Linked DNA regions of Methylomagnum ishizawai. The protein of the gene in region 1 binds, or shares a complex with, the protein of each later gene. Links are inferred from orthologs where the notes say so. Each region holds a gene or a part of one and is shown in the gene's direction. Other genes may lie near its edges. The genes, in order: dnaB and dnaG.

Region 1 (14,385 bases):
TTCGGCGAACGCTATCAAAAGTATTGGGATAAGCTTTCGCCCATGGAGCGCCGAATGGAAATGGATCTCGAAGGGCTCTATTCGCTGGACCTGCAAGCCTTGGCGCTGGAACTGGCGGAACGGATCCAATCCCCACGGGTGGTCGATGCCTTCTGCGGGGTGGGCGGAGCCGCCATCGCCTTCGCCCGCGGGGGCAAACAGGTTGATGCGATAGAACTGCAAGCCAGCCGCCTCGATATGGCCCGGCGCAATGCCCAAATCTTCGGCGTCGCGGACCGAATCCGTTTCCTGGAAGGCGATTGCCTCGCGAAACTCGAAGCGGCGGCAGACGCGGCGATTTACCTCGACCCGCCCTGGGGTGGCCCCGCCTACGGCAAGCTTGAACAATTCCGCCTCAAGGATTTTTCGCCGGACGGGGAAACCCTGCTACGCCAAGCCTTGGCGGCATCCCCCGAGGTTTTGTTCAAACTCCCCAAAAACTTCGATTTCGCCGATTTTCAGCGCATCGCGGAACCCACCGCGATACTCCGCAATGAATTCCGGGGAAACTTGGAATATTACACCGCCCTATTCATTCGGAAAGGTGGTTGAGGAATCCCCTCGCCGCAGCCAAGCCTGCCCCACAGTCCCCAGCAAGATTATCAAGAACAACACGAAGGCCACCGCCGCCGCATAGCCCAGATTCCACCAGCGGAAACCCTCTTGGAACATCAACAAAGCCACGCTCAGCGTGCTATCGGCGGGACCGCCCTGGGTCATCACATAAGGCTCGGCGAATAATTGGCAATAGCCGATCAAGGTGATGATGGTCACGAACAGGAAGGTCGGGGCCAACATCGGCAAGGTGATGTGCAGGAATTGCCGCCACGGCCCGGCCCCGTCCAGCATCGCCGCCTCGTACAAACGGCGCGGGATGCTTTGCAGCCCCGCGATAAACACGATCATGTTGAAGCCGAAATTCTTCCATACCGCCATCAGGATGAGGGCCGGCATGGCATAGGCCGGATCGCCCAGCCAATCGATGGGCGCGATGCCGAACCAGCCCAGCGCATAGTTCAAAAAGCCATGGCGCGGATGGTAGAGATAGCGCCACACCACCGCGACCGCGACCAAGGCCGTCACCACCGGCAGGAACAGCAAGGCCCGGAACACGCCTTTCCCGCGCACCAGCCCATGGTTCAGCAACAAAGCCATCCCCAACGACACCGCCACCGACAACGGCCCGCCCACCGCCACGAAATAGCCGGTATTCCGCAAAGCCGTGTGGAACAAGGGATCGACCAGCAGCCGCCGGTAATTGTCCAGGCCCACCCAGCGCAGCAAGCCCACATCGCCCAGCGCGTAGATGTCGAAATCGGTGAAGCTCAACAGCAAGGCCGCCAGCACCGGCAGGAAGAAGAACACGGCGATCAGCGCCAAGGCCGGGGCCACGAACCAGACGGCGGGATTGATGCGGAACGGTGTCATCGGGCCGAACGCTCCCGGTCCAACAACCAGCGGCGCTTTTCCAAAATCCGGTCCACCTCGGCATCCAAACCGGCCAAGGCCGCGTCCGGGCTTAGTTCGCCGCGCACTGCCTTTTCGGCGTAATGCGCCAGCTTGCTGGCGATGCGCTCCCATTCCGGCAGCTTGGGCGTGGCGGCGACCCGTTCCAATTGGGCCTTGAATGCCTGGGCCTTATCGGAACCGGCCAATTCCGGCGCGTCCCAGGCCGAGCGCCGGGTCGGCAAATCGCCGGTCAGCCGGTGGAACGCCACCTGCCGTTCCGGGGCCGACAGGAATTCGATCAAGCGGGCGGCTTCCGCCTTGTGGGCCGAACTCTGCGCCAAGGCCAGACTCGCCCCGCCCGCCAGCGACAGGCCGGGATATTCCCCATCCGGCGCGGGCAGCGGAGCCGTGGCCCATTGGTCTTGCATCGCTTCCGGCAAGCGCCGTCGGAATTCGCCGATATTCCACGGCCCGGTGATGTACATGGCGAAATAACCCCGTGCGAATTCCTGATAAAGATTGGCGATCTGGGCCTCGGCCAGAGCGGGCGCATAGCCGCGCCGGAACAGGTCCAGATAAAAATCGAAAGCCCGCCGGAACGCGGGGCTTTGGAAATCGCCGAAGCGCCCGCCCCCGCGCAACAAACCCGCCCCCACCTGCAAGCCGAGGATCGCCGGCACCTGCCATTCGTTCATGGGCAACAGCAAGGCATAGCGTTCCCCGCCGGGCAAGGTCTTGATGCGGGCCATCGCGTCCGACCACTCGCGCCAAGTGCGCGGCGGCTCGCTGAAACCGGCCTGGGCCAGGATATCCTTGCGGTAGAACAATAGCCGCGTATCCACATACCAAGGCAGGGCGTAGAGCCGCCCGTCGATTTCGTTGGTGGCGAGCAGCCCCGCGAAATAATCCGCCCGCGCCCGGATGGCCTCGGGTACCCGCCCGGCGTCCAGGGCATCGATGGCCCGCAGCGCCACGAATTCCGGTATCCAGGTATTGCCCAGTTGGAACACATCCGGCATGGCCTCGCCCGCGTAGGCGGTCAGCAGTTTCTCATGGGCCGCGCTCCAGGGGATTTGCTGGACTTCGACCCGCAGCCCCGGATTCAGCCGCTCGAATTCCGGCAGCAGTTGCCGCACGGCCTCGCCCTCGCCGCCCATGGCCCAGAATTGCAGCCGCACCGGCCCGGACCCGTCGCCGCAGCCCGCCAGCGCGAGGCAGGCCAGCAGCGCGGCGAAACCCGGCGCGGATCGGTAACGACGGAAAAAAGTGGCGATGCCCATGGTGCGAGGGTTCTGCGTTGGAGTGGCCGCCGATTGTACACAGCCCGCCCGAATTGAGCGCCCGGCCCGCATCCTCTATGCTTGCCCGCACCCGCATATCGGGCGGGCGATGCAGTTATACGAGGCGATGGCGCGGTGAAAAAAACAGTGTGGATCGGATTGGTGCTGGGGCTTTGGGCCGCGATGGCCGGACCCGTAAACGCGGACGGGACGGCCCCGGTGAATCTCGAAATCCACCCCGGCGCGGAATTGGCCCCGCAAAAACAAGCCTGGGAACAATCGGTGGGCGGGGAAATGGCCGCACGCCCCTTGCTCAAAGCCCGGCTGGCGGGCTGGCCCCGTGTCCTGCGGGCCGAACCGCCCGCCCCGGACACCGATACCCGGACCTTCCTGCTGAAAATCGCCGCCGACACCTGGCGCGGCCTCGACGCCTTCACCGACCTGGCCCACGGCCTGCCGCTGGACCGGGTCGAATTCGAGAACGGCGGCATCGCCCCGGAAACCACCCGCATCGGCGATTACACCAGCGTCACCAATATCGGCTTCCATTTCCTGGCCGTGGCCTCGGCCCACGAACTCAAGCTCATCGACCGGGAACAAGCCCTGACCCGGCTCAAGGCCACCCTGGCTTCCCTCGAACGCATGGAAAGCCATCGCGGCTTCTTCTTCAATTACTACAACACCACCACCCTGGAACGCACCAGCGATTTCATTTCCTTCGTCGATTCGTCCTGGCTGACGGCGGGCTTGATGGTGGCGCGGCAGGCGTTCCCGGAACTGGCGGAGCGCTGCTCCCGGCTGATCGGGCCAGGCGACTACGGCTTTTTCTACGACGAAAAATACCGGCTGATGTCGCACGGCTACCACGTCCCCTTGCGGACGCGCTCGGATTACCACTACGGCGTGTTCTACGCCGAATCGCGCCTCGGGAGCCTCATCGCCATCGCCCAGGGCGCGGTGCCGGAAGCCCATTGGTTCGCCATGTCCCGCACCTTCCCGCCGGAAATCCACTGGCAAACCCGCCCGCCCCTGGGCCGCACCGAATACAACGTCAACGGCTTCCGCTGGACCGGCGGGCATTACCATTGGCGCGGCCAGGACTACGTACCGTCCTGGGGCGGCAGCCTGTTCGAGGCGCTGATGCCGCGCCTGGTGCTGGACGAAAGCCAATACGCCCCCGCCAGCCTGGGCCGCAACGGCGACATCCATACCGCCATCCACCGCCAATATGCCCAGGAAGAATTGGGTTTCCCGGTCTGGGGCATGTCGCCGAGTTCCAATCCGGCGAATGGGCGCTATGAAGAATACGGGGTGAAACCGCTGGGCATCGCGGGCTATAAATCCGGCGTGGTGACGCCGCACGCCGCCGCCTTGGCGTTGCTGGCCGAACCCGAGGCGGCGGCGGCGAACCTGCGGAAACTGGCGGCGCTCTATCCCATCTATGGCGATTTCGGCTTTTACGACGCGGTCGATCCCCAGGGCGGGGCGGTGGCCTATCACTATCTGTGTTTGAATCAGGCCATGATCCTGGTGGCCCTGGCGGATACCCTGGCCGACCATGCGATACAAAAGTTATTCGCGGCGGATGCGGGGGTGAAGAAGGTGTTGCCCTTGTTGGGGATCGAGCGGTTCGCGGGGCAGTAACGCCATGGCCTCCGTCTCCTTCGAACACCTCGAAAAAACCTACCCCAACGGCTACCACGCCCTGCGCGATTTCACCCTGGACATCCCGGATGGGGAATTGATGGTGCTGGTCGGTCCCTCCGGCTGCGGCAAATCCACCTTGCTGCGCCTCCTGGCCGGTTTGGAGGACATCAGTTCCGGCACGCTCAAAATCGGCGGACGCGTCGCCAACACCCTGTCGCCGCAGGAGCGCAACATCGCCATGGTGTTCCAGGATTACGCGCTCTATCCCACCATGACGGTGCGCGGCAACCTGGAATTCCCGCTCAAGATGCGCAAGCTGGCCAAGGAAGACATCCGCCGCCGGGTGGCCTGGGCGGCGGAATTGCTGGACCTGGGAGAAGTGCTGGACCGCCTGCCCAAACAACTTTCCGGCGGACAGCGGCAGCGGGTGGCGATGGGACGGGCCTTGGTGCGGGAACCTTCGGTGTTCCTGCTGGACGAGCCTTTGTCGAACCTCGACGCCAAGCTGCGCGGGCAGGTGCGGACCGAAATCGGCGAGCTACAGCGGCGGATGGGCGCGACCATGCTCTATGTCACCCACGACCAAGTCGAGGCCATGACCTTGGGCCGCCGCATCGCCGTCCTGCACCAAGGCCGGATACAGCAAGTCGCCGACCCCAAGACCTTGTACGAGCGGCCCGGAAATCCCTTCGTGGCGGGCTTCATCGGCAGTCCGCCCATGAACCTGTTCGCGGCGATGTTGGAGCGGGATGGACCGGACCGGGCGCGGTTGCGGGTGGCGGGACGGGTGGTGGCGGAAGGCGTGGACGCGGGGGCCTATGTTGATGGGGCGGCGGTGCTGGCCGGGATACGCCCGGAGGCGGTGCATTTGGCCGGACCGGAGGAAGCGGGATTCGAGGCGGTGGTGGTGGGGACCGAATACCTGGGCCACGAGACCTTGCTGTATTTCCAAGCTGGGCCGGAAACCCAGGCGTGGACGGCGCGGCTTCCGGGGATGCACGGGTTAGGGCCGGGCGATAGGCTACGTTTGGCGGTGGCGGGACAAGCGGTGCGCTTGTTCCCGCGGGAGGATTGAACGCGGCGGGGCGCGGTCCTGGCGGTATCCCATGCCACAGGAACAACACTAAAATTGCCTTGTTCGAGAACCCTAAGAAAAACCCCGACGAGGAACAGCGCATGACCCAAAACAACCTCCCCAAAATCGTGGTCGTCGGCGGCGGCGCGGGCGGCCTGGAACTGGCCACCCGGCTCGGCGCCAGCCTGGGCCGCCAGGGCCAGGCCGAAATCACCCTGATCGACGCCACCCGCACCCATATCTGGAAACCCCTGCTGCACGAAGTCGCAGCCGGCACCCTCGATTCCCACGACGACGAACTCGACTACCTGGCCCAGGCCAACGCCAAACATTTCCGCTTCGTGCTGGGCCGCATGGACGGCCTGGACCGCGCCCGCAAGGAAATCCACCTCGCCCCCATGTTCAACGCCGAGGGCCGGGAAATCATGCCGGCCCGCACCTACCCCTACGATTTCCTGGTCATCGCCGTGGGCAGCGTCTGCAACGACTTCGGCATTCCCGGCGTGGCCCGCCATTGTTTGTTCCTCGACACCACCGAGCAGGCCGAGCAATTCCAAATCCGGCTGATGGAAGCCTATCTCCACGCCCATGCCACCGGCGGCAGCCGGGGCGAGGGCGAACTGGACATCGCCATCGTCGGCGGCGGGGCCACGGGGATCGAGCTATCGGCCCAATTGCACCAAGCCACCCGCTTGCTCAACGCCTACGGACTCGACAACGTCCATCCCTCCGACATCAAAATCCACTTGATCGAAGCCTCGCCCAACCTGTTGCCGGGACTACCCGAACGCCTGTCGCGGGCCACCTTGCACCAGCTCGAAAGCCTGGGCGTGGAAGTGCTGTTGGGCGAAAAAGTGGTGGAAGTGACGGAAGCGGGCGTCGCCACCCATTCGGGCCGGTTCATCCCGGCGGCGCTCAAGGTGTGGGCGGCGGGCATCAAGGCACCGGATTTCCTGCAAGGGCTGGACGGCCTGGAAACCAACCGCATCAACCAGATCAAGGTGCGGCCCACGCTCCAGACCACGGTGGACGATGCCGTCTACGCCATCGGCGATTGCGCTTCCTGCCCCTGGCCCGCCAAGAGCGCTACCGCCACCGTGCCGCCCCGCGCCCAATCGGCCCACCAGATGGCGAGCCTGGTGCTGAAAAACCTGCGCCGCGCCTTGCGGGGCCAGTCCCAGGCCGATTACCACTACCACGATTACGGCTCGCTGGTTTCCCTGGGCAAATACAGCACGGTGGGAAACCTGATGGGCAATCTGATGGGCACGGTGATGATCGAGGGCTTGATCGCCCGCCTGGTCTATCTGTCCTTGTACAAGATGCACCAGTGGGCGCTGTTCGGGACGCTGCGGGTGGGCTTGCTGATGGTGGCGAACTTCTTCCGGCGGCGCTTGCGGCCCCGGATCAAGCTGCACTGAGCGGGCTTTCGGGTTGGGATAGCAGGTTGCGGAGGCGTTCGGCTTGTTCGTTCCAACCCAGCCGTTCGGCAGCGTCCAGGGCGGTTTTTAGGATGGCGATGCCTTTTTCCGGGTCGCCGCGTTGGCGGAGTAATTGGCCGTAGTGTTCGCCCACGGCGGCAAGCCCTTCTATAAGCTTGAGCCCCTTGGCGATCTCATAGGCTTCGGTCAAGTGGGCGAAAGCTTGGGCTTGTCGGCCCTTCTCTAATTCGATTACGGCGATTCTTAAGAGCGTTTTAGCTTTCCCGATAACATCGCCCAACCGTTCGTAAATCGGCAATTGTTCTTCCTGGTGGATGCGTAGCGCCTCGTCCAATTGTCCCCGTGCTTGCAAGATGTCGGCGCTCTTCCCCCGCGTTATTGCCTTCGACCGCACATCGCCCAGGCGTTCGTAGACAGGAAGTTCCTCTTCTTCTCGGATGCGAAGTGCCTCGTCCAACCGTCCCCGCGCGTATAGGATGTCAGCTATTTTCCCCTGCGCTATCGCCTTCAACCGCACATTGCCCAGTTGCTCATAGACTGGCAACTCCTCTTCTTCGCGGATGCGCAATGCCTCATCCAGTTGTCCCCGCGTTTGCAAAATATCGGCGATTTTCCCCTGTGTTACCGCTTTTCCCAATGTGTCACCCAGCCGCTTATAGATTGGCAGTACTTCCTCCTCCGAGATACGTAACGCCTCGTCCAACTGTCCCCGTGCTTGTAAGATGTCGGCGATCTTTCCTTGAGTTACTGCCCTTGAGCGTTCGTCGCCCAGCCGCTCAAGATCATCAAAGACCGTATTCAGCCGAGCCAACGCCTGATCCAAACCTCCCCTCAACCAAAGAATATCAGCACCCTTCCCCAAGGTTTGGGCTGCGCCTCTACGGTCGCCCGCATGTTCAAAAATAGCGTTGGCTTGGTCATAGGCTTCCAGTGCTTGTAACCATGCTCCGAGGTCTCGATATAAATTCCCCAAAGTATTCCAAAGCGCCCCGCGCTCAGAGCCGGAAAGTTCTTCGCCCTTGTACGCCAAAAAATCCCGGATTTCCGCGACCCGCTGCAAACGCTCATCCCGCGTGGCGCTCCCCAAATCCAGCGGCTCGGGCCAAGCCATACTTTCCAACTCGACCGGCCAGGAAAAATCCACCACCCCCGACCGCCATTCCCAAGCATCCGGCGCGGCTTGGGCGAACTCCCGGATTTGATGTTCCAACAGCCACAACACCAAAGGCCGCCGACACAACCGGGCGATCCAATCACGATGCACATTGAAGACATACAGCCGGGAATCGTCCTTCCCCTGCCCCAGCCACAAATCCAAGCCCACCAAATGCAGCGCCCCCGGCTCCTGGCCATGACTTTCCAACCAACGCTCGAACGCCGCGAAATCGGCGAAACCATTGGCGTCCAGCCGCTCATGGGCTGATTCCCCCGCCTCTTGCCGCAACCTCTCGATCAACTGGTCGCGATAAACGGGCCGGTTGTAGCCAGCCAGCACCAGGGCGAAACGCCCGGCGGCACCTTCCAGCAACCGCTTGAGCCGGACCCATTCCCCCGCATGTTCCGGCGGTGGCGTCACAGGTCCGAACAGATCGGCGGCATTCATGGCGCGACATAGGCGGGCAAGGTCCGCACCACCGGATGCGAACGCCACCAATAGCTGTTGTATTCCAACAATGCCCCGTAATACAGCAATTTGCCGACCCGCTCCCGGTCGTCCTCCGACAACTGCGAAACATCCTCCAAAGCATCCACCCGCCGCAGCAAGGCGAAATCCTCGGCGGCAAGCTGGTAGCGGTAATCGGTGGCGTAGCGCTTGACGGCCCGCTCGGCGGCGGCGCGGTCGAAAAACTCGCTTTCCGCCTCGGTGTAGGCGTAATTCAAAAGGCGCAGCAAATGGCGCGGATTGCCGCCGGAATAGCGGATGAAATAATCCAGCGTGGCGAGATCGTCGAACAACTCCTGAGCAACCCGTTTCAACACCATCTCGCGCATGGCGGCATAGCCTTCCGGGTCGGGCCGGGCCTCGTCCAGATCGGACTTTTCGCTCAGCTTAATCATGGGCAGATGGAACAGGTCGGTATAGATGTTTAGCAGGAAAGTCCGATGGTTGAACACCAGCGCAATCGGAGCGCAATAAATGAAATCGGCCTGGATTTGCTGTAATTGGTGGATGTTGTCGATGAAGAAGGCTTTGCTATCCTCCCTCGACAGACGGTCGGTGCCATCGACCAGGAACAAGAGGCGGTCACCCAGCCCGCGCCGCCCCAAAGCGCCCCGCGCCGCGACCAGCAAATCATTGAACGCCTGGGAGAAATCCCTATAGCTGTTCTTGACCACGGTACGGAGTTCTTCCTTGTAGGTCGAATTGACCTTGAAAGAACTGGTCAGGCTGGCGAACAATTTGCACAGGAAAGGAATGCTGGCCTGGACTTCCGCACCGGACTTGATTTCGGCAGCCAATTCGCGGGTACGTTCATTCTTCTCGATCCTTTCGCTGAACCAGCCGGTCAGATTCCGCAAAAACATCGGATCGATCACAACACCCTCGCCCTCGATCCGGGCCAACAACTCCGCCGCCAAAGCCAGCAAGACATCGGGATAGCCCAGGTTATGGGTATCCAGCCGTTCCAGCGTGTCTAGCATGACCACGTAAAACTGGCCCGGCTCATGCAATTCGACCGCCAGCCGCCTGAGTTCGGTACTTTTGCCGCAGCCGATGGGACCGCTATAAAGGAAGTAATTACCGCCGTTGGGATTGCCTCCCATCAAGGCACGGATGATCTTGGTATGGTTGAAATTGCCCCGCGCCTTGGCGGTATCCACATAGCGCGGGTCGTCGTAGGCCAAGGGCTGGTCGAAGCGCAACTCCCGGTTGGCTGCGAGCAAGGTCCGGGGTGGTTGGTAAGGAATGGGTGGGTTTGTCATTAAAACACCTTCCAAGGTGGGATTTTGGGCATAGTTTATCTTCACCCGCCCCTGTATCCGGCGAAAATCATGAATGACCGCCCCGCGCCCACGTATCCACGCTTACACCCCGCGCCAACCCCGCCCAAGGCTCCCGCCTTGATGGGTGTGCTATGCTATCGCCCCTTTTTCGGCAGGGCTCCGACCATGCGACTCCCCGACTTCCGTTCCTCCCGTGTGCTGGTGGCCGGCGATCTGATGCTGGACCGCTATTGGCACGGGGCCACCTCGCGCATTTCGCCGGAAGCCCCGGTGCCGGTGGTGCGGGTGGAAGGGATCGAGGAACGGATCGGCGGCGCGGGCAACGTGGCGCTCAACATCGCCGCCCTGGGCGCGGGGGCCGAAGTCCTGGGCTATTGCGGCGCGGACGAGGCGGGCACCGGCTTGACCGGCTTACTGGAACAAGCCGGGATCGACTGCCGGGTCGAACGGGTGGCGGGCCTCCCCACCATCACCAAGCTGCGCGTCCTCAGCCGCCATCAGCAATTGATCCGGCTGGATTTCGAGCAAGGTTTCCACGGCGTCGATCCGGCGGTTTTGACGGCACGCTTCGCCGCCCGCCTGCCCGAAGTCCAGGCCGTGGTGCTGTCCGATTATGGCAAGGGCACCCTGCACCACATCCGCCCCTTGATCGAAGCCGCCCGCGCCGCCGGAAAGCCCATTTTGATCGACCCCAAGGGCGGCGACTTCGACAAATACCGGGGCGCGACCCTCATCACCCCCAACCGCGCCGAATTCGAGGCCGTGGCCGGTCCCTGCCGCGACGACGACGAACTGGCCGCGAAGGCCCGGCACCTGGCCGAGCGACTCGACCTCGACGCGCTCTTGATCACCCGTGGCGAACAGGGCATGACCCTGGTGCGGCGCGACGCTCCCGACCTGCACCTGCCCGCCCGCGCCAAGGAGGTCTACGACGTGACCGGCGCGGGCGATACCGTGATCGCCGTGTTGGCGGCGGGCCTCGCCGCCGGGCTGGCCCTGGCCGAAGCCACCCCGCTGGCCAACCTCGCGGCGGGCCTGGTGGTGGGCAAGCTCGGCACCGCCAGCGTCGGCCTGGAGGAATTGGCCCAAGCCCTGCCGGGCGGCCCCACCCAACGGCGCGGGGCCATCGCCCTCAGCGACCTGTTGCCGATCCTGGACGCCGCCCGCCGCCAGGGCGAAAGGATCGTCGCCACCAACGGCTGTTTCGATATCCTCCATCCCGGCCACATCCGTTATCTACGGGAAGCCCGCGCCCTGGGCGACCGCTTGGTGGTGCTGGTCAACGGCGATGCCTCGGTGCGCCGCCTCAAAGGCCCGGAACGCCCCATCCATCCCCTGGCCCACCGCATGGAAATGCTGGCGGCGCTGGCGGCGGTCGATTGGGTCGTCCCCTTCGAGGACGACACCCCCCGCGCCGCCATCGGCCACATCCTACCCGACGTGCTGGTCAAGGGCGGCGACTACGCCGACATCGGCGCCATCGCCGGCCACGATCTGGTCCTGGCCCACGGCGGCGAGGTCAAACTGTTAAGCTTCGTCGATGGCTATTCCACCACCCGCCTCATCGAAACCCTGCGCCAAGCCTGAACCCTGACCATGGCAGAACGTATCCGACGCAATCCGAATGCCTCCAGGGACGAGCAAGTCGAAGCCCTGAAACTCCCGCCTTTTTCCGTCAACGCCGAGCAAGGCGTCCTCGGCTCCCTGCTGCTGGATCGGCTGGCCTGGGACAAGGTGGCCGATATGCTGGTCGAGGACGATTTCTACCGCCACGACCACAAGCTGATTTTCCGGGCCATGAAGATGCTGGCGGAAAAGCAAGGCCCGACCGATGTCATCACCTTGGCGGAAACCCTGGAAAGCCTGGGCTGGCTGGACGAAAGCGGCGGGCTGAGCTATCTGGCCTCGCTGGCCAAGGAAACCCCCAGCGCCGCCAATATCTCGGCCTATGCCGATATCGTCCGGGAAAAATCCATCCTCCGGCAATTGATCGCCTCGGGCGCGGAACTGGCCGACCTCGCCTATTTCCCGCAGGGCCGCACCACCCCGGAATTGATCGAGACGGCGGAGCGCACGGTGTTCCGCATCGCCGACCAATACCGGCGGCAAGGCACCGGCTTCAAGCCGATCCGGCCCCTGGTCACCGCCGCCGTGAACCGGGTGGAGGTGCTGTTCCACAGCCAAGGCCATATGACCGGGGTGCCCAGCGGCTATACCGACCTCGACGACAAGACCTCCGGGTTCCAACCGTCCGACCTCGTCATCGTGGCGGGGAGGCCGTCGATGGGCAAGACCAGCTTCTGCATGAACATCGCCGAACATGTGGCGCTCAAGGAAAAACTGCCGGTGGCGGTGTTCAGCATGGAAATGCCCGCCGAGCAATTGGTGCTGCGTATGCTGTCCTCGCTGGGCCGCATCGACCAGAGCAAGGTCCGCACCGGCAAGATGGAACAGGACGATTGGCCGCGGCTGGGTTCCGCCATCAACATCCTGGCCGAGGCCAAGCTGTTCATCGACGACACCCCGGCCATGACCCCGACCGAGGTCCGCGCCCGCTGCCGCCGCCTCGCCCGCGAGAACGGCGGCCAACTGGGCATGGTGATCCTCGACTACCTGCAACTCATGCAATCGCCGGGCAGCGAAAGCCGGGTGAACGAGATTTCCGATATTTCCCGCTCGCTGAAAGGCATGGCGAAGGAACTCAACGTGCCGGTGATCGCGCTGTCCCAGCTCAACCGCAGCCTGGAGCAACGGCCCAACAAGCGGCCCGTCATGTCCGATTTGCGCGAATCGGGCGCGATAGAGCAGGATGCCGACATCATCCTATTCATTTATCGCGACGAGGTTTACAACGCCGAGTCCCCGGACAAAGGCTCCGCCGAAATCATCATCGCCAAGCAGCGCAACGGGCCCATCGGCACCGTGAAGCTGACTTTCCTCGGCCAATACACCCGCTTCGAGAACCACGCCCCGACCGTCTATATCGGTGGGAACCCATCCGGCGGCGGCGGGGGCTATCCGCCCAACGGCGGGGGGGAATTCTGACGGTGATAGGCTGCTCCGCCCACGCCACCCTCAACCTCGCGGCGGTGGCCCGCAATCTGGCGCGGGTGCGCGGCTTCGCGCCCAGTGCCAAGGTCATGGCGGTCATCAAGGCCGATGCCTATGGGCACGGGCTGGTCCGCATCGCCCGCGGCCTGCCCGACGCCGACGCCTTCGCCGTGGCCCGGTTGGACGAAGGCTTGGCCCTGCGGCAGGCCGGCGTCGCGCAACGCATCGCCGTGCTGCAAGGCTTCGTCAATGCGCGGGAATTGGAAGCCCACGCCCGGCACGGCCTGGAACCCATCATCCACGCGCCGCGCCAAATCGATTTGCTGGAACAGGCCCAATTGCCCGCGCCGCTGGCGGTCTGGGCCAAGCTCGATAGCGGGATGCACCGGCTGGGACTGTTGCCGGAAGAATTCGACGCCGGCATGGCGCGGCTACACGCCTGCCCCGCCGTGCTGAAACCCATCCCGGTCATGACCCACCTCGCCAACGCCGACATGTTGCAAGACCCCCTGACCGAGCGCCAACTGAGCGTGTTCGAACGGGCGCTGGGCACCCTGCGACCCGAGCGCGGCATCGGCAATTCGGCGGGGCTGATGGCCTGGACGGGAACGCGGGTGGAATGGGTGCGGCCCGGCATCATGCTATACGGGGTTTCGCCCTTCCCCTACCGCACCGGCCCGGACGACGGACTCGAACCCGTCATGACCTTCCGCACCCGGTTGATCGCCATCAAACAACTCCGGGCGGGCGACGCCGTGGGCTATGGCGGCGATTGGATCTGCCCGCACCCGACCCGGCTCGGGGTCGCCGCCGTGGGCTATGGCGATGGCTATCCGCGCCATGCCCAGCCGGGCACGCCGGTCCTGGTGCGGGGCCAACGGGTGCCGCTGATCGGCCGGGTGTCGATGGACATGATTACCCTGGACCTGACCGATTGCCCGGCGGCCCAGGTCGAGGACGAGGCGATCCTCTGGGGCGAAGGCTTGCCGGTCGAGGAAATCGCCCGCCACGCCGCCACCATCCCCTACGACCTGCTATGCGGCATCACCCCGCGGGTGCAACGGATTGAAATCGGGCCGCGTCCCCGCGATCCAAACCCCACGACATGAACCATAAACGAGGAAACGAGGAATCCCGTATGAGCGTAGAACTGAACCAAACCCTGATCGAACACTTCCGCCGCCAGCTACAGGCGCGTTTCGACCAATTGCGGCAAGGCGTGCAAGAAGAGGTGTTGCGCAGCGACAGCGAGCACTTCACCGACGTGGCCGGGGAAGTCCACGACGAGGAGGAAGCCTCGGTGGCTTCGTTGATGGTGGACTTGGACCTCGCCGCCATCGACCGCCATGTCCACGAACTGCGGCAGGTCGAGGCCGCCCTGCTGCGGATAGGCCGGGGCGAATACGGCGCGTGCATCGATTGCGACCAGCCCATCCCGCCGGCCCGCTTGGAAGCC
Region 2 (14,473 bases), 2.4 Mb from region 1 along the record:
TCTACGAGAAGCCCACCGAAGAGCGTAAGCGCAAAGCCGCCGCCGCCGTCAAGCGCCACCTGAAAAAGCTCTCCCGCGAACGCTTCGCCCTGCAGAACCTCCGCAAAGGCCGTCCGCAAGTCTGATCCTGGATTCCCCGCCATGAGTTCCCTGAAAGAAAGCCTGCAAGCCGACATGAAGGCCGCCATGAAAGGTGGCGACAAGGATCGCCTGGGCGTGATCCGTTTGATCATGGCGGCGATCAAGCAGCGCGAAGTGGACGAGCGCATCAGCCTGGACGATGCCCAGGTCGTCGCCCTGCTCGACAAGATGGTCAAGCAACGGCGCGAATCCATCGCCCAATACCAAGCGGGTGGCCGCGAGGATTTGGCGGCGATTGAAAGCGCCGAGATCGCGGTGATCCAAACCTATCTCCCAGAAGCCCTCACCGAAACCGAGATCGACGCCCTGATCCAGGCCGCGCTGGCCGCAACCGGAGCCACTGGCGTCGGCGGCATGGGCAAGGTGATGGCCGCGCTCAAACCCCAGATGCAGGGCCGGGCCGATATGACCGTGGTCAGCGCCAGGGTCAAAAGCCTGCTCGGTGCCTGACTGCCACGGGGCACCGCGCCTCCCGCCGGATCATGAACGATGGCCGGCAAGATTCCCGAACACTTCATCCAAGAAGTCCTCGCCCGCGTCGATCTGGTCGAACTGATCGACGCTCGGGTTCCCCTCAAGCGCTCGGGCGGCAACTTCATGGCCCGCTGCCCCTTCCACAACGAAAAATCCCCCAGCTTCTCGGTCAGCCGCGACAAGCAGTTCTATCACTGCTTCGGCTGCGGGGCCAGCGGCAACGCCATCGGCTTCCTGATGGAATACGACCGCCTGAGCTTCCGCGAAGCCATGGAAACCCTGGCCGATACGGCCGGACTCAAAATCCCGGAAGAACCGCGCCCCGGTAAACCCGACGCGCCGGGCCCGGAACGGACCACCGATCTATACGCCGTGCTGGACTGGGCCGCCCGCTTCTACCAAACCCAGCTCAAAACCCATCCCGAAGCCGCCCGCGCCGTCGAATACCTGAAAGGCCGCGGCGTCACCGGCGAAATCGCCCAGCGCTACCGCCTCGGCTACGCCCCGCCGGGCTACCGCGTCCTGCCCCAGGATTTCCCGCCGGAAACGCTCAAGGCGGCGGGCCTCGTCACGGTCAAGGAGGGCGGTGCCGCCTACGATTGGTTCCGCGACCGCGTGGTCTTTCCCATCCGCGACCGCCGCGGGCGGGTGGTGGGTTTCGGCGGGCGGGTACTGGGCGACGGGGTGCCCAAATACTTGAATTCCCCCGAAACCGCCACATTTAAGAAAAGCCACGAAGTCTATGGACTCTATGAACTGCTGAACGCGGTCAGGAAGCCGGAATTCATCCTGGTGGTCGAGGGCTATATGGACGTGATCGCGCTGGCCCAATTCGGCATCCCCAACGCCGTCGCCACCCTCGGCACCGCCACTTCCGGCGACCATATCAACCTCTTATTCCGCTACGCCGGCGAACTGGTGTTTTGCTTCGACGGCGACACGGCGGGGCGCAACGCGGCCTGGAAAGCCCTGGAAGCCAGCCTGCCGCATTTGCGCGACGGGCGGCAACTGCGCTTCCTGGCCTTGCCGGAACAACACGACCCCGATTCGCTGGTGCGGGCGGAGGGCACCGAGGCTTTCCTGGCGCGGATCAAGAATGCCAAGCCATTCTCGCATTATTTCTTCGAGCGCTTGACCCAAGGGCTGAACCTCACGGCCATGGCGGGCAATACCGGGGACCAGGCGGGCCTCGTCAACCAGGCCAAGCCCTTGATCAAGCAAATGCCCCCCGGCGAATTGCGCGAAATGATGCGGAAACGGCTGATGGAACTGGTCGGCCAGACGCCGTTAGAATCGCCCCGTAATTCGGCTAAGCTTGTCGGAACCCGGCGCGGCGGCGGCAAGCGCGGCCAACCTTCCTTGTTAAGGCTGTGTTTGGCTTTGCTCCTGCAAAATCCGCGGCTCGCCGCCACCATCGCCGCACCAACCCGCCAGCACCTGATCCAAACCGGGAAAGGAGGCCAGCTCGCCGCCCGGATCCTCGGCCTGCTGGACCAACACCCCGGCCTCACGCCGGGCGCGATCCTGGAGTATTTCCGGGAATCCCAGGAGGCCAAGACCGTCGCGGCGCTGCTGGGACTGGATACCTTGGTGCCGCCCGAAAAAATACAAGAAGTCTTCGCCGATACCCTCGCGGGACTGGAAAGACAATTCAAAGCCCAGCGGCTGGACGAACTGAAAAGCAAGCCCTTGACGGCCCTCGGCCCCAAGGAGCGGGAAGAGTTATTAACCTTGTTGGGGGAAATCAAATAACGGGAGGCCATCGATAGGTTTGTGCGACTTAGTGATTAATGGGGAATTTGGGTATAGGAAAGTCTCACCATAAATAGCCGAGCGGGTTGGGTTGATGAGTCTGGAACAGCAACAATCTCAGATCAAAGAATTGATCGCCAAGGGCAAGATGCAGGGTTATCTCACCTTTTCCGAGGTGAACGACCACTTGCCGGGCGATCTGGTCGATCCCGAGCAGATGGAAGATATCATCTGCATGATCAACGACATGGGCATCGAGGTCCACGAAGACGTGCCCGATGCCGAACTGATCGCCGACAGTGCGGTCATCAGCGAGGACGACGAGGAGGAGGCGGCGGAAGTCGCGGCGACCCTGGCCTCGTCGGTGGACGCCGAACTCGGGCGCACCACCGACCCGGTGCGGATGTACATGCGCGAAATGGGCACGGTCGAACTCCTGACCCGCGAGGGCGAATTGAGCATCGCCAAGCGCATCGAGGAGGGCATCAACCTCGCCGCCCACGAACTGGTGCGGTTCCCGGCGGCGATGGAGCGCTTCCTAGCCGCGTTCGAGACCGTCGAAGCCGGCGAAATCCGCCTGTCCGACCTGATTTCCGATTTCTTCGATCCCGCCGCCGCCGGCGAACCGCCCTTGGAGGAGGACGCCGATACCGAAGCCGATCCCGGCATCCTCGCCGACGACGACGCCGAGACCGGACCCGACCCCGAGTTGGTGAAGCAAAAGCTGGAGCAATTCGCCAAGCGCCATAAAGCCGCCCTCGCCGCCCATCAAAAATACGGCCCGCACCACGACAAGACCCAGAAGGCGTGCGACGCCCTGGCCGAGAGCTTCATGGAGTTCAAGAAGACCCCGCAGTTCTTCAAGGAATTGACCGATGTCCTGCACGGCGCTTTCGACAAGGTCCGGGGGCAGGAACGCATCATCCAGGATTGTTGCGTGCAGAAGGCGCGGATGCCCAGGCCGGAATTCCTCGCCAGCTTCGTCGGCCACGAGACCGACCCCGAATGGGTCCGGCGCTGGCTGGATTCCGGCAAGCCCTATGCAGCCGCCCTGGCCCATTACGCCGGCGACATCGAGGCGGCGCAGGCCCGTCTGGTCGACATCGAGCGGGAATACCGGCTGTCGATCCGCGATATCCGCGAAATCAACCAGCGCGTCGCCGCCGGCGAAACCCAGGCCCGCATCGCCAAGAAGGAAATGATCGAGGCCAATCTGCGGCTGGTGATTTCCATCGCCAAGAAATACACCAACCGCGGCCTGCAATTCCTGGACTTGATCCAGGAGGGCAATATCGGCCTGATGAAGGCGGTGGACAAGTTCGAGTATCGCCGGGGCTATAAATTCTCGACCTACGCCACCTGGTGGATCCGGCAGGCCATCACCCGCTCCATCGCCGACCAGGCCCGCACCATCCGTATCCCGGTCCACATGATCGAGACCATCAACAAGCTGAACCGGATTTCCCGGCAGATGTTGCAGGAGATGGGGCGCGAGCCTTCGCCGGAGGAACTGGCGTCCAAGATGGACATGCCGGAGGACAAGGTCCGCAAGGTGATGAAGATCGCCAAGGAACCGATTTCCATGGAAACCCCCATCGGCGACGACGAGGATTCGCATCTGGGGGATTTCATCGAGGATTCGCGGGTGTTGTCGCCGGTCGATCACGCCACGGTGGCGGGCCTTAGGGAAACCACCCAGCAGGTATTGGCCGGGCTGACCGCCCGCGAGGCCAAGGTGCTCAGGATGCGCTTCGGCATCGATATGAATACCGACCATACCCTGGAGGAGGTCGGCAAGCAGTTCGATGTGACCCGCGAGCGCATCCGCCAGATCGAGGCCAAGGCTTTGCGCAAGCTCAGGCATCCTTCGCGCTCGGAGCAGCTTCGCAGTTTCCTCGATATGGATTAGAATACGCGCTTCATTCAGGGCCCTTAGCTCAGTTGGTTAGAGCAGGGGACTCATAATCCCTTGGTCCAAGGTTCAAGTCCTTGAGGGCCCACCAATAAAATCAAAGGCTTAGGCGCATCGCCTAAGCCTTTTTTATTTGCCTCGCGCCCAAATCGTGCCCAAGACGTTTTCGGACGATGAACAGGGAGTGCCCTATGACGGTATAGGGAAATTGCGAGACCGGATCAAGGCCATCGTGGACCAGATACAAGATGAGCGAAGGTTGCGGGTCATGGTGGCGAATGCCGAAGAAGCCAAGTACGGTGCCGAGATGGAGCGCCGCCTGGAAGAGTTAGAGCTATCGAAACGGGACAATCAGGCCGGTTAAATTTCGGGCGTCTAAGCCCGGTCCATTAGGCGTTCGCCTTGTGCCAAAAACCGCGCATATTCGGCGCGCTCCAAACGCCAATTCCCTAGCCGACTCCTGGGCCAGACGCTTGGAGTCTTGTGGGAAATCCAGGTTTCACGAAGGAGTATCGGGGCACCGCGCGGGCCGGGTTGATCTTTTAGGAAAATCTTCTATACCTCTTCCATGCCCCCTGGAAATACCATGGGGTTTTTTCTCATGGATACATATGTCTATGGGGAATGCCGTATATTTGTATGTGATTGGAGGATAGCGGTATGGAAAATAAAGCAACAAGATTCGCCATGGCGATAGCGTCGGTAGCTGCTTTGATATGGGTATTCGACGCTTCTGCGGAGACCTTGCTAAAACCAAGATACAACTTATCGGGCCAATGGCAGGAGAATGGCGATCCCAGTCAATCGATCAATTATTTCCAAGAAGGGACGCAACTCACCTTTATCAACATCGCCCATGGCTTTGCCCATTACTTCGTGGGCAGATATATCGCCCCCACCAAAATCGAAGGGGTCCAGCACCGGGTGAATATGGGAAGCGGATGTTCCACGGAAATACTGACGATCATCACCGCCACCAGCGCCTCCACCGTCGAGGTATCGATGAAAGGTTTGGATTCGAACTGCGACTTGGCGAAAGGTTGGTCCGCCGTGGGTGGCAGCGTCAGGGTCCAGTGATTCGATGGGTTTGGCCCCAATGGTTTTTTATACGCTTTCGCCTCGAATCCATCCGCAACGGCGATAAGCGCCAGCGCGGCCCATTGCGTCGGCTGAGGGTTGCCGTTTTTCCAGGATATTGAACATGACGATCCATAAGAAAATGTTGTTGCTGATCATCTTCAACTTGTTGGGTTTGATCGGCCTGGCGGCCTTGTCGAACTACCAAATCCAACAGGTATTCGCTGCGGCCAATTATGCCAATGTCAATAGCGTGCCTTCCTTGGTCGCGGTGAATTCGATCATCAAAAGATTTGGCGTGGTTAGGATTCGCCTGTTCCGGCACGTACTCAACGAGGACCGCAGCAAGCAGGAGCGGTTGGATCAGGAGTTGAAGAGCGCCAAGAGCGACTTGGCGGCGGCCTTCAGGGCGTACGAACCGCTGGTCTCGGACGACGAGGACCGCCGCCTGTACAAGGCCAACTTGGCGCAATGGAACCAATACGAGGCCGGGCTTGCCACGGTGCTGGCGCTCTCCCAGGGCATGGACAAAAAGCAGGCGCGGGAAGCCCTGGATCGCTTGACCGATCCTGCCCGGAGCCTGCAAAACAGTATTGAGGACCATGCCAAGTACAATGCCGACCTGGCGGGAAAAGCCGCCGCCGACGCCGTGCAAATCCAAGCGGCCGCCGTGTGGCAAAGTTGGGGCGGGACGCTGTTCACGGCGTTCCTGGTCGCCGGGGTCGGCTATTACATCGTCCTGACCATCGTGCGCCAATTGGGCGGCGAGCCAGCAACGGCCACCGCCATCGCCAACCGCATCGCCGATGGCGACCTGTCCATGCCCATTACCTTGAAGACCGGCGATACCGGCAGCCTGATGGCCGCCATGGCGCATATGTCCACCAATATCAAGGCCCTGGTCGATGACGCGCTGATGTTGTCCCAGGCCGGCATGGAGGGCCAGCTCGCCATCCGTGCGGACGCCTCCAGGCACCGTGGCGACTATCGCGGGATCGTCGAGGGCGTGAACGCCACCCTCGACGCCGTGGTCGGGCCGGTGGAGCGCATCCGCGAGGCCATGGGCCGCGTGGCCGGGGGCGACCTGACCGCCACCGTCGACGGGGATTGCCGGGGCACTTTCCTGGATTTGCAGGAGACGATCAACGCCAGCCTGCGCAAGCTGGCGGAAACCCTATCCGAAGTCGGCAACCTGGTGGGCACCTTGTCCTGCGCGTCCGAGCAATTGCGGGATACCTCCCAATCCCTGTCCCAGGCCGCTTCCCAGCAGGCCACCAGCGTCGAGGAGACCTCCTCCTCCACCGAGCAGATGGCGGCCTCCATTAACCAGAACAAGGACAATGCCAAGATCACCGACAACATCGCCGAGAAATCCTCCCGCGAGGCGGTGGAAGGCGGCGAAGCCGTCGCCCGGACCGTCCAGGCCATGAAGCAGATCGCCGGCAAGATCGGCATCGTCGACGATATCGCCTATCAGACCAACCTGCTCGCCCTGAACGCCGCCATCGAGGCGGCGCGGGCCGGCGAGCATGGCAAGGGGTTCGCGGTGGTGGCCGCCGAGGTGCGGAAGCTGGCCGAGCGTTCCCAGATCGCCGCCCAGGAGATCGGCGAACTGGCCGCATCCAGTGTCGGCATGGCGGAGCGGGCCGGGACGCTGTTGGGCGAGATCGTGCCCTCGATCAAGAGGACCGCCGGCCTGGTGCAGGAAATCGCGGCCGCCTCCGAGGAACAGGCGTCCGGTGCCAAGCAGATCGCGGAAGCCATGAACCAACTGAGCCGGACCACCCAGCAGAATGCCTCGGCCTCCGAGGAACTGTCCGCCACGGCGGAGGAGATGAGCGGGCAGGCCATGGAATTGCAGCGGACCCTGGGCTTCTTCAAAACCTCGGCAGCCGAGGACAAGCACCCCGCGGTTCCGCGCCACACGGCAAGGCTGGAGCCTTTCCATCCCCAGGTCCGGCTTCGGGACGGCGCGGACAGGGAGTGCAACGAACGGGGCTTCTCCCGCTTTTGAGCCGGGACCGGTGGGGACGAGGCCGGGGGATCGCGTAAGCTATGGGATTCATCCATCCACCCGTCCCGCGAGGAATCCCCATCCATGAAGAATCCCGTCCGCTTCCCCGGCCTGTCCGTCCTGTGCATCGCCCTCGCCGCCTGTTCCAGCGTCCGCGACGGGGCCAACGCGGTCAAGGCCCAGGCCGTCGCGCCCGCTCCCGACCAGGGCTTCATCTGGCAGCCGGAGCAAGCCTCCCATCGTAACGATTTGCCGTTCCAGAAGGTTTGGATCAAGCCCGGCTTCGACAAGGGCGGCTATGGCGAACTGGTGGTCGCGCCGGTCAACACCCAGTACATGATGGAGATGGATTGGTTGCACAAGGCTAGTTCGGCCAGTTGGATCGGCGATGTGAAGAAGGATATCGCCGAACTCGCCGTGTATTTCCATGACCGCTTGGTGAAGGCGTTCAAGGACGACCCCAACCACCGTTTCATGGTCCTGGAAAATCCCGCCGACCATCGGCGCCCGGCCCTGCGGCTGGAGTTGGCCCTGATCGAGATCGACCCCTCGACCCCCGTCCTGCACGCGCTGTCCTGGGCCGGGCCGATCGGCACGGGTTCGGCCATGGGCGCGGTGAACCAGCGCCGGGCGGCGTTCGAGGGCCGCCTGCGCGATTTGCAGACCGGCGAGGTGGTCGCGACCTTCGCCGACCGCGACATGGCCGATGTCGGGCCCTTGGACCTGACCCGGCTCACTTGGTACGGCCCGGCCAAGGGCATCATGGACCGCTGGGCGCGGCAGTTCGTGCAGATCGCCAACAAGAAGCCCGGCGAGGCCGTCACCGATCCCGTCCCGTATACCTTGAGGCCGTTCTAGGCGGGCGGCGGGCTTGCTCAGTCCCCCAGCATCGCCCGGTTCCGTCCCGCGTGCTTGGCCTCGTAGAGCGCGGCGTCGGCGCGTTCCAGGAGGGTGCCGACGCCCGTATCCCCCGCGGAGAGGCTCGCCACCCCGATGGAGGCCGTGACGTTGATCGGGGGCTTGTTGTCCAGCGCCACCTGCGTGCCGGCGATCACCCGGCATACCCGCTTCGCGATTTGGAGCGCCCTCGGGCCAGCGGTTTCCGGGAGCAGGGCGGCGAATTCCTCCCCCCCGAGCCGGCCCAGCGTGTCCACGTTGCGCAGGCTCTCGCGGCAGGCCTGCGCCGCCTTCCGCAGGACGGCGTCGCCCGCGGGGTGTCCATGGGTGTCGTTGATTTGCTTGAAGTGGTCCAGGTCGAGCATCAGCATCGACAAGTTTTTCCCCTGGTAGCGCCGGGCGCGCTCGAATTCCAGCTCCGCCAATTCCAGGAAGCGCCGCCGGTTGTTCATCCCCGTCAGCGGATCGACATGCGCCATGTGTTCCAGCCGCCATTCGAGCGCCTTGCGATCGGTGATATCGCGGCCTTCGGGGATCAGCAGGCTGATCTTGCCATCCCCGTCCAGGATCGGCTTGAGGGAGAAGTCCACATAATGGATCCGCCCCTCGGCGCTCATGTGGGTGGCCTCGAAACGGACGAACTCGCCGGCCCCCGCTTTCGCCACCGCCTCCCGCAGCTTCGCCTGGAGTTCCTTCGAATGCGTCCACCAGGGCGTTTCCCAGAAGGGCTTGCCGATGACGTCGGATTCCCAAAGCCCCGCGAATTCGAGCGCCGTGCGGTTGGCGTCGACCAGCGTCCCGTCCGGCGTCATCAGGCCGATGAACTGGAAGGTCTGGTCGAATATGGCGCGGAATTTCCGCTCGCTTTCCAGGAGCGCCTGCTCGGTGCGCTTGCGTTCGGAGATATCCTGGATTTGCGAGATGAAATAGAGGGGCGCGCCGTTGGCATCGCGCAGCAGGGAGGCGGTGAGCAAGACCCAGAGGGTCCAGCCGCCCTTGTGGATGTACCGCTTCTCCATCTGGTAGACATCGGTCTCGTTATCCAGGAGGCGCTGGATATTGGCGAGGTCGGAGGAGAGGTCGTCGGGGTGGGTGATGTCCTGGAAGGTGGTTTCCGCCAATTCTTCCGGGGTGTAGCCGACAAGCTTGCACAGGGCCAGGTTGACTTCGAGCCAACGCCCGTCCAAGGCCACGATGGCCATGCCGATGGGGGCGTGTTCGATGATTTTGCGGAAGCGTTCGGCGCTTTCGTAGGACTCGTCGTTGCTCAGGGATTTCAGAAAGGGCATGGCACGGAACAGCGTCGTCTAGGGATAAGCAGGGAAAGCCCCCCTGATTATGGCAGCCATCCACGGACCCGCACCCGCCAAAAGGGATGAGGGCCGCGGCGCGCGTCCCTTGAGCCAGGGCGGAGGCCCGGATCGGCAAGTCCTGGCCCAAGGACCGGGCCGGGTGTTCCGGTACCCGGCCATGCCGGGGATCGGTTCCGTCCTGGCGGGGCGGGCGCGGTCGATAGGCGGTCCCGCGCCGCCCCTGTATCATGGCCCCGCCCACCACCACGCCCCGGTATTACCATGGATACCCGTCCGCCCGCGCCCCCGCTGCTCACCGTCACCGACCTCCGCGTCGGCTTCCAACAAGGCCCGGACCACACCCCCGCCGTTGATGGCGTGTCCTTCGGGATAGGCCGGGGCGAAAGCTTCGCCCTGGTCGGTGAATCCGGCTCGGGGAAATCGGTCACGGCCTTGTCGGTGCTGCGCCTGCTGCCGCACAACGGGCGCGTCCGGGGCGGTTCGGTGCGGCTGGGGGGGACCGAGGTGTTCGCCCTGCCCGAATACGCCATGGGCGGGATACGCGGGCGGCGCATCGGCATCGTGTTCCAGGACCCCATGAGTTCGCTCAACCCGGTCATGGCCATCGGGCGGCAACTCGGCGAAACCCTGCGCCTGCACCTGGGCTTGAAGGGCGCGGCCCTGCGCCGCCGCGCCCTGGAGCTTTTGGACCACGTCGGCCTGCCCGATCCGGCCCGCCATCTGGACGAATACCCGCACCAGCTCTCCGGCGGGATGCGCCAGCGCGTCATGATCGCCCTGGCCCTGGCCGGGGAACCCGAACTCCTGATCGCCGACGAACCCACCACCGCCCTGGACGTGACCCTGCAAGCGCAAATCCTGGAATTGCTCAAGCGCCTGCGCCGGGAGCGCGGCATGGCCCTCTGGCTCATCACCCACGATTTCGGCATCGTCGCCGAACTGGCCGACCGGGTGGCGGTGATGCGTTCGGGCCGGATCGTGGAGCAGGGCGGTCCCGAATTCTTCCAGCGCCAGAACCATGCTTACAGCCGCGAGTTGCTGGCCGCCATGCCCCGGCTCGACGCCTGCCTGGACCGGCCCGCCCGCGCCGAAACCGGCCCGGCCTTGCTGGAGGTCGAGGATTTCCGCGTGCATTACCCGATCAAGCGCGGGCTGTTGCAGCGCACGGTGGACCAGGTGCGGGCGGTGGACGGGGTATCGTTCCGCCTGGGCCAGGGCGAGACCTTGGCCCTGGTGGGCGAATCGGGTTGCGGCAAGACCACGCTGGGCAAAGGCATCCTGAACCTGATCGAAACCTCCGGCGGGCGGGTGCGGTTCGAGGGCGCGGAAATCGCGGGACTGGCGGGCGCGGCGCGGCGCAAGCGCTGCGCCGAGATGCAGATCGTGTTCCAAGACCCTTATTCGTCCATGAACCCGCGCATGGTGGTGGGCGATATCATCGAGGAAGGTTTACGCGCCCAGCGTCCCGGACTCGGGGCCGGGGAACGGCGCGAGCGCTGCGGGGATTTGCTGCGGGCGGTGGGTTTGCCGGTGGCGGCGCGGCTGCGCTATCCGCACGAGTTCTCCGGGGGCCAGCGCCAGCGCATCTGCATCGCCCGCGCCCTGGCGGTCGAACCCAAGCTCATCGTCTGCGACGAACCGACCAGCGCCTTGGATGTCTCGGTGCAGGCGCAAATCCTCAAGCTGCTCAAGGAACTACGGGAACGGCGGGCCTTGAGCTATCTCTTCATCACCCACGATTTGGCGGTGGTGGCGGAACTGGCCGACCGGGTGGCGGTGATGCACCGGGGCCGCATCGTCGAACTCGGGGAAACCCGCCAGGTGTTGTACGAACCGGCCCACGACTACACCCGCAAGCTATTGGCCGCCGTGCCCAGGTTGCGCCTGGGCCGGCCCACGCGGTAGCCGGGCCGTCAAGGCCCGTCCCGTCCCGCCACGGCGTCGCGCAGGATTTCCCGGATCGCGGCGGGAACGTCCGCCGCCGCCGCCCTGGCCTGGAATCCGGCCCGTAGCGCCCGGTCGCGTTTGGTCCCTGTTTCGCTATGGGCGAGGAACCCGCCGAGGCTGCCCACCGCCGCCATCCCCACCGCGATATCCGGGTCGCGCAGCGCCGCGAACAGCGCGTCCAAGGTGGCTGGATTGGGTTTGCGGACATGGCCCAGGCCGCGGGCGGCGGCGACGCGGACCTCGGCCACGGGATCGCCGGCCAGCGCTTGGACCAGGGCGGTTTCCGCCGCCCGGTCGGCGTAGGCGGCGAGTTGCTCGGCGGCGTCGGCGCGGCGTTCGGGGTCGATGTCACCGAGCCGGGCCAGGGCCGAATCGCGTTGCCGTACGGCGGGGGTTTCGTCTTCCCTGGCGGGGGATGCGGGGCGCGGCGCTATGGAGGATGGGCCGGGCGCCTGGGGAACCACGGACCGGGGAGATACCTGGGGGGGTGGGGTATCGGCAGGTCCCTGTGGTGTTTCCGGGACGGGGTGATTCCCAGGTGGCGCGATGGTTTCCTGGTAGGTAAATACCATTATGGACAAACCGGTAATCCAGGCGGCGGCGATAATTTTGTTGCGGTGATTGGACATGGCGGCGATTCGTCGTGGATTCGGAGGGGTGGGGTTTGGGAGGCCGCCCGGTGGCGATCCACCGGAACCCTGGGGTTGGATGGCATGGGCGCGGGGCGGCGGGGTTTTGTGGGCTTGTTCAAAAAACTGGGCGGATTCCCTTGTAATCCGAATCGCCGCTTGGATAATTGCCCGGTCGATTCTGCGGGATCGACCCGCGTCTTAATAGGCTTAGAAGAATTGGAGTGGACAAATGCATAAGAAGATACTCGGCGGCGTTATCGCCGCGCTATTGGCCGTTTCGGCTTCCGGGGTTTGGGCCAAGTGCAGCGATGTTTCCGACACCGACCTGGAAAATGCTATCGCGGCGGCGGCTAAGGCCAAAACCGGCGGCTATGGCTTGAAAATGTGGGTCACTTTGGTCGATGAGACCGGCTTGGTTTGCCGGGTCGAAACCAACGGCAGGGAAGGCCCCTTCGCGGGCAACCGGGAATGGTTGGGCAGCCGGGTGATCTCGGCCCAGAAGGCCTTCACCGCCAACGCCTTCAGCCTGGACGGCTACGCCATTTCCACCGCCAACCTCTACACCCCGGTGCAGCCGGGCGGCAGCCTCTACGGCCTGCAAGCGAGCAACCCGGTCGATGCCAGCCAAGCCTATCTGGGTTCCCCCAAGCTGTACGGCACCGAGACCGACCCCCTGGTCGGCAAGCGTATCGGCGGCATCAACGTCTTCGGCGGTGGCTTGGCGCTGTACAAGGACGGCAAGAAGATCGGGGCCATCGGCGTGTCCGGCGATACCTCCTGCCGCGACCACGCTTTCGCATGGCAGGTGCGCGGGGCCTTGAACGCGCATCCGGGCGCGGGCACCGTGGGCATCACCACGTTCAACTACGGCGCGGACGGCACCGTGTACAGCGCGGCCCAGGGCAACCTGCTGCCCAACGCCGCGGTGGGCGACGAACTGGTCATGGGGAGCAGCACGGGCGGGCTCGGCGCCTACTGGAACGCCTGGGCGCACCCGATGTGCCCGAACTCCTTGCCCTTCGCCAACGCGGGCAACGGCACCCTGATGGCTCCCTGATACGGGACGGTCCGGGTTGGTCAATGGACCGGAAGCGGGCGGTCGCGCCCGCTTTTTTAATGCCTCCGACATGCTTATGCCGAACAAGTCCTTGCCTATCCTGCTCTTGGCGGGCCTGCTCGCGGCCTGCGCCACGGACCGCCGGAACCCGCCCCCCGCCGCCGGTCCGCCCGCGCCGCCCGACCTCGCGGCCCTGGCCGCCGGACTGGGCGCGGGCCTTGCGCCCACGCCCGACCAAGCCGCCGAACAGCGGCGCTTGGTGGATAGGCAGGTGGCCGCGGCTTCCCATATGCTGGACAGCCCGGAGGCCGAGGCGCAGATCGCCGGGGCGGAGCAATTGGCGGCCTACCCCACGCCGGAAGCCGAGCGGGCGCTGCTGCGGTTCCTGGACGCGCCGCGCCGGGCCGAGGCCCAGGTCGCGGCGCTGCGGGCGCTGATGGCGTTCAAGGAGCCGGAAGCGGCCACGGTCGCCCTGCTGCTGAAGGCGGTGGAATGGCCCGGGGAGGGGGTTCAGGCGGCGGCGCTGGCCAGCCTGTCGGCCTACCTCGACCACCTCGACCCCGGCTCGGCGCGGTTCCGGGAGGTGTACCGGGGACTCGAGGGCGCGGCGCGGTCAAAACGGGTGGAACCGGCGGTCCGGCAGGGGATCAGGGACATGCTGGCCGGGTTCCCGCCCCTGGGGTGAGGGACGGGCCGGGGCTCAGTGGGTGGCCTGTTCCGCCTGGTCTTGCAGGATATCGTGGATGGCTTCCCGGATATCCTTGGGCGTGCCCTGGTTGGACATCTTGGCCCGGAGTCCGGCGTCGAGTTGGCGGTAGCGCTTGGAGCCTTCGTCGGTGGCGGCGAGGTAATCCTCCAGGGAAGACAGGGCGCTGGCCCGGACCTCCTCGTTTTGATCCTCCAGCGCGGCCATCAGGGCGGCGACGGTGTCGTCCGAGGGCTGTTCCACATAGCCGAGGCTCTGCGCCGCCGCGTTGCGGACATCGGCCTCCGGGTCGCTGTTCAGCACCTGGGCCAGGGCCAGTTCGGTTTCCTCGCTGGGATAGGCGCCCAGGATCTCGGCCCCTTCCAGGCGTTGCGTCGGATCGGGGCTGCCGAGCTGGGCCAGGGCGGCATCCATCTCCTCTTGTTCGGTCCGGTCTTCTTCCTCTTCCGTGGTGGGCGCGGCCTGGGGCGGCGGCGGTACCGGACGCGCCGCGGACGGCGGCGATACCGGGCGCGGCGTTGGCTGCGCCGCGGCGCGGGGGGGCGGGGGGG

The links.
Region 2: the proteins of dnaB (region 1) and dnaG are in contact, whole or in part, in a crystal structure (PDB 2R6A), measured with the Geobacillus stearothermophilus proteins. The link is inferred for Methylomagnum ishizawai from one-to-one orthologs. Residues at the interface, in WP_033016901.1 of Geobacillus stearothermophilus: Ser13, Glu15, Ala16, Gln18, Glu91, Leu92, Asp94, Ala95, Val96, Pro97, Thr98, Ala99, Ala100, Asn101, Tyr104, Tyr105, Ile108; in WP_049624496.1 of Geobacillus stearothermophilus: Lys456, Leu457, Leu458, Pro459, Ala460, Asn463, Ala464, Leu467, Leu535, Leu536, Ile537, Ala538, Gln544, Glu545, Asp548, Tyr549, His552.

The regions. Positions count from the first base shown.
Region 1 is NZ_AP019783.1:1,848,603-1,862,987, reverse strand. The notes cover bases 10,789-13,698. They hold dnaB (replicative DNA helicase), read left to right. Parts: upstream 10,789-11,474; coding sequence 11,475-12,923; downstream 12,924-13,698. Other genes in these bases: alr (alanine racemase), read left to right, coding at 12,929-13,698; hldE (bifunctional D-glycero-beta-D-manno-heptose-7-phosphate kinase/D-glycero-beta-D-manno-heptose 1-phosphate adenylyltransferase HldE), read left to right, coding at 10,789-11,465. Also shown: K5658_RS08580 (RsmD family RNA methyltransferase), read left to right, coding at 55-591; K5658_RS08575 (carbohydrate ABC transporter permease), read right to left, coding at 568-1,467; K5658_RS08570 (sugar ABC transporter substrate-binding protein), read right to left, coding at 1,464-2,768; K5658_RS08565 (glucoamylase family protein), read left to right, coding at 2,904-4,412; K5658_RS08560 (ABC transporter ATP-binding protein), read left to right, coding at 4,417-5,490; K5658_RS08555 (NAD(P)/FAD-dependent oxidoreductase), read left to right, coding at 5,592-6,911; K5658_RS08550 (tetratricopeptide repeat protein), read right to left, coding at 6,898-8,535; K5658_RS08545 (ATP-binding protein), read right to left, coding at 8,532-9,857; more of hldE, read left to right, coding at 10,044-10,788; more of alr, read left to right, coding at 13,699-14,038; K5658_RS08525 (TraR/DksA family transcriptional regulator), read left to right, coding at 14,068-14,385. UniProt on the Escherichia coli protein: The main replicative DNA helicase, it participates in initiation and elongation during chromosome replication. Travels ahead of the DNA replisome, separating dsDNA into templates for DNA synthesis.
Region 2 is NZ_AP019783.1:4,204,703-4,219,175, reverse strand. Bases 1-2,998 are described here. They hold dnaG (DNA primase), read left to right. Parts: upstream 1-630; coding sequence 631-2,367; downstream 2,368-2,998. Other genes in these bases: rpoD (RNA polymerase sigma factor RpoD), read left to right, coding at 2,462-2,998; K5658_RS19000 (GatB/YqeY domain-containing protein), read left to right, coding at 142-591; rpsU (30S ribosomal protein S21), read left to right, coding at 1-125. In the rest of the region: more of rpoD, read left to right, coding at 2,999-4,276; K5658_RS18980 (hypothetical protein), read left to right, coding at 4,488-4,643; K5658_RS18975 (hypothetical protein), read left to right, coding at 4,940-5,356; K5658_RS18970 (HAMP domain-containing methyl-accepting chemotaxis protein), read left to right, coding at 5,481-7,370; K5658_RS18965 (DUF3313 family protein), read left to right, coding at 7,455-8,228; K5658_RS18960 (diguanylate cyclase), read right to left, coding at 8,246-9,556; K5658_RS18955 (ABC transporter ATP-binding protein), read left to right, coding at 9,842-11,485; K5658_RS18950 (HEAT repeat domain-containing protein), read right to left, coding at 11,494-11,991; K5658_RS18945 (GlcG/HbpS family heme-binding protein), read left to right, coding at 12,389-13,216; K5658_RS18940 (hypothetical protein), read left to right, coding at 13,308-13,901; K5658_RS18935 (HEAT repeat domain-containing protein), read right to left, coding at 13,917-14,473. UniProt on the Escherichia coli protein: RNA polymerase that catalyzes the synthesis of short RNA molecules used as primers for DNA polymerase during DNA replication.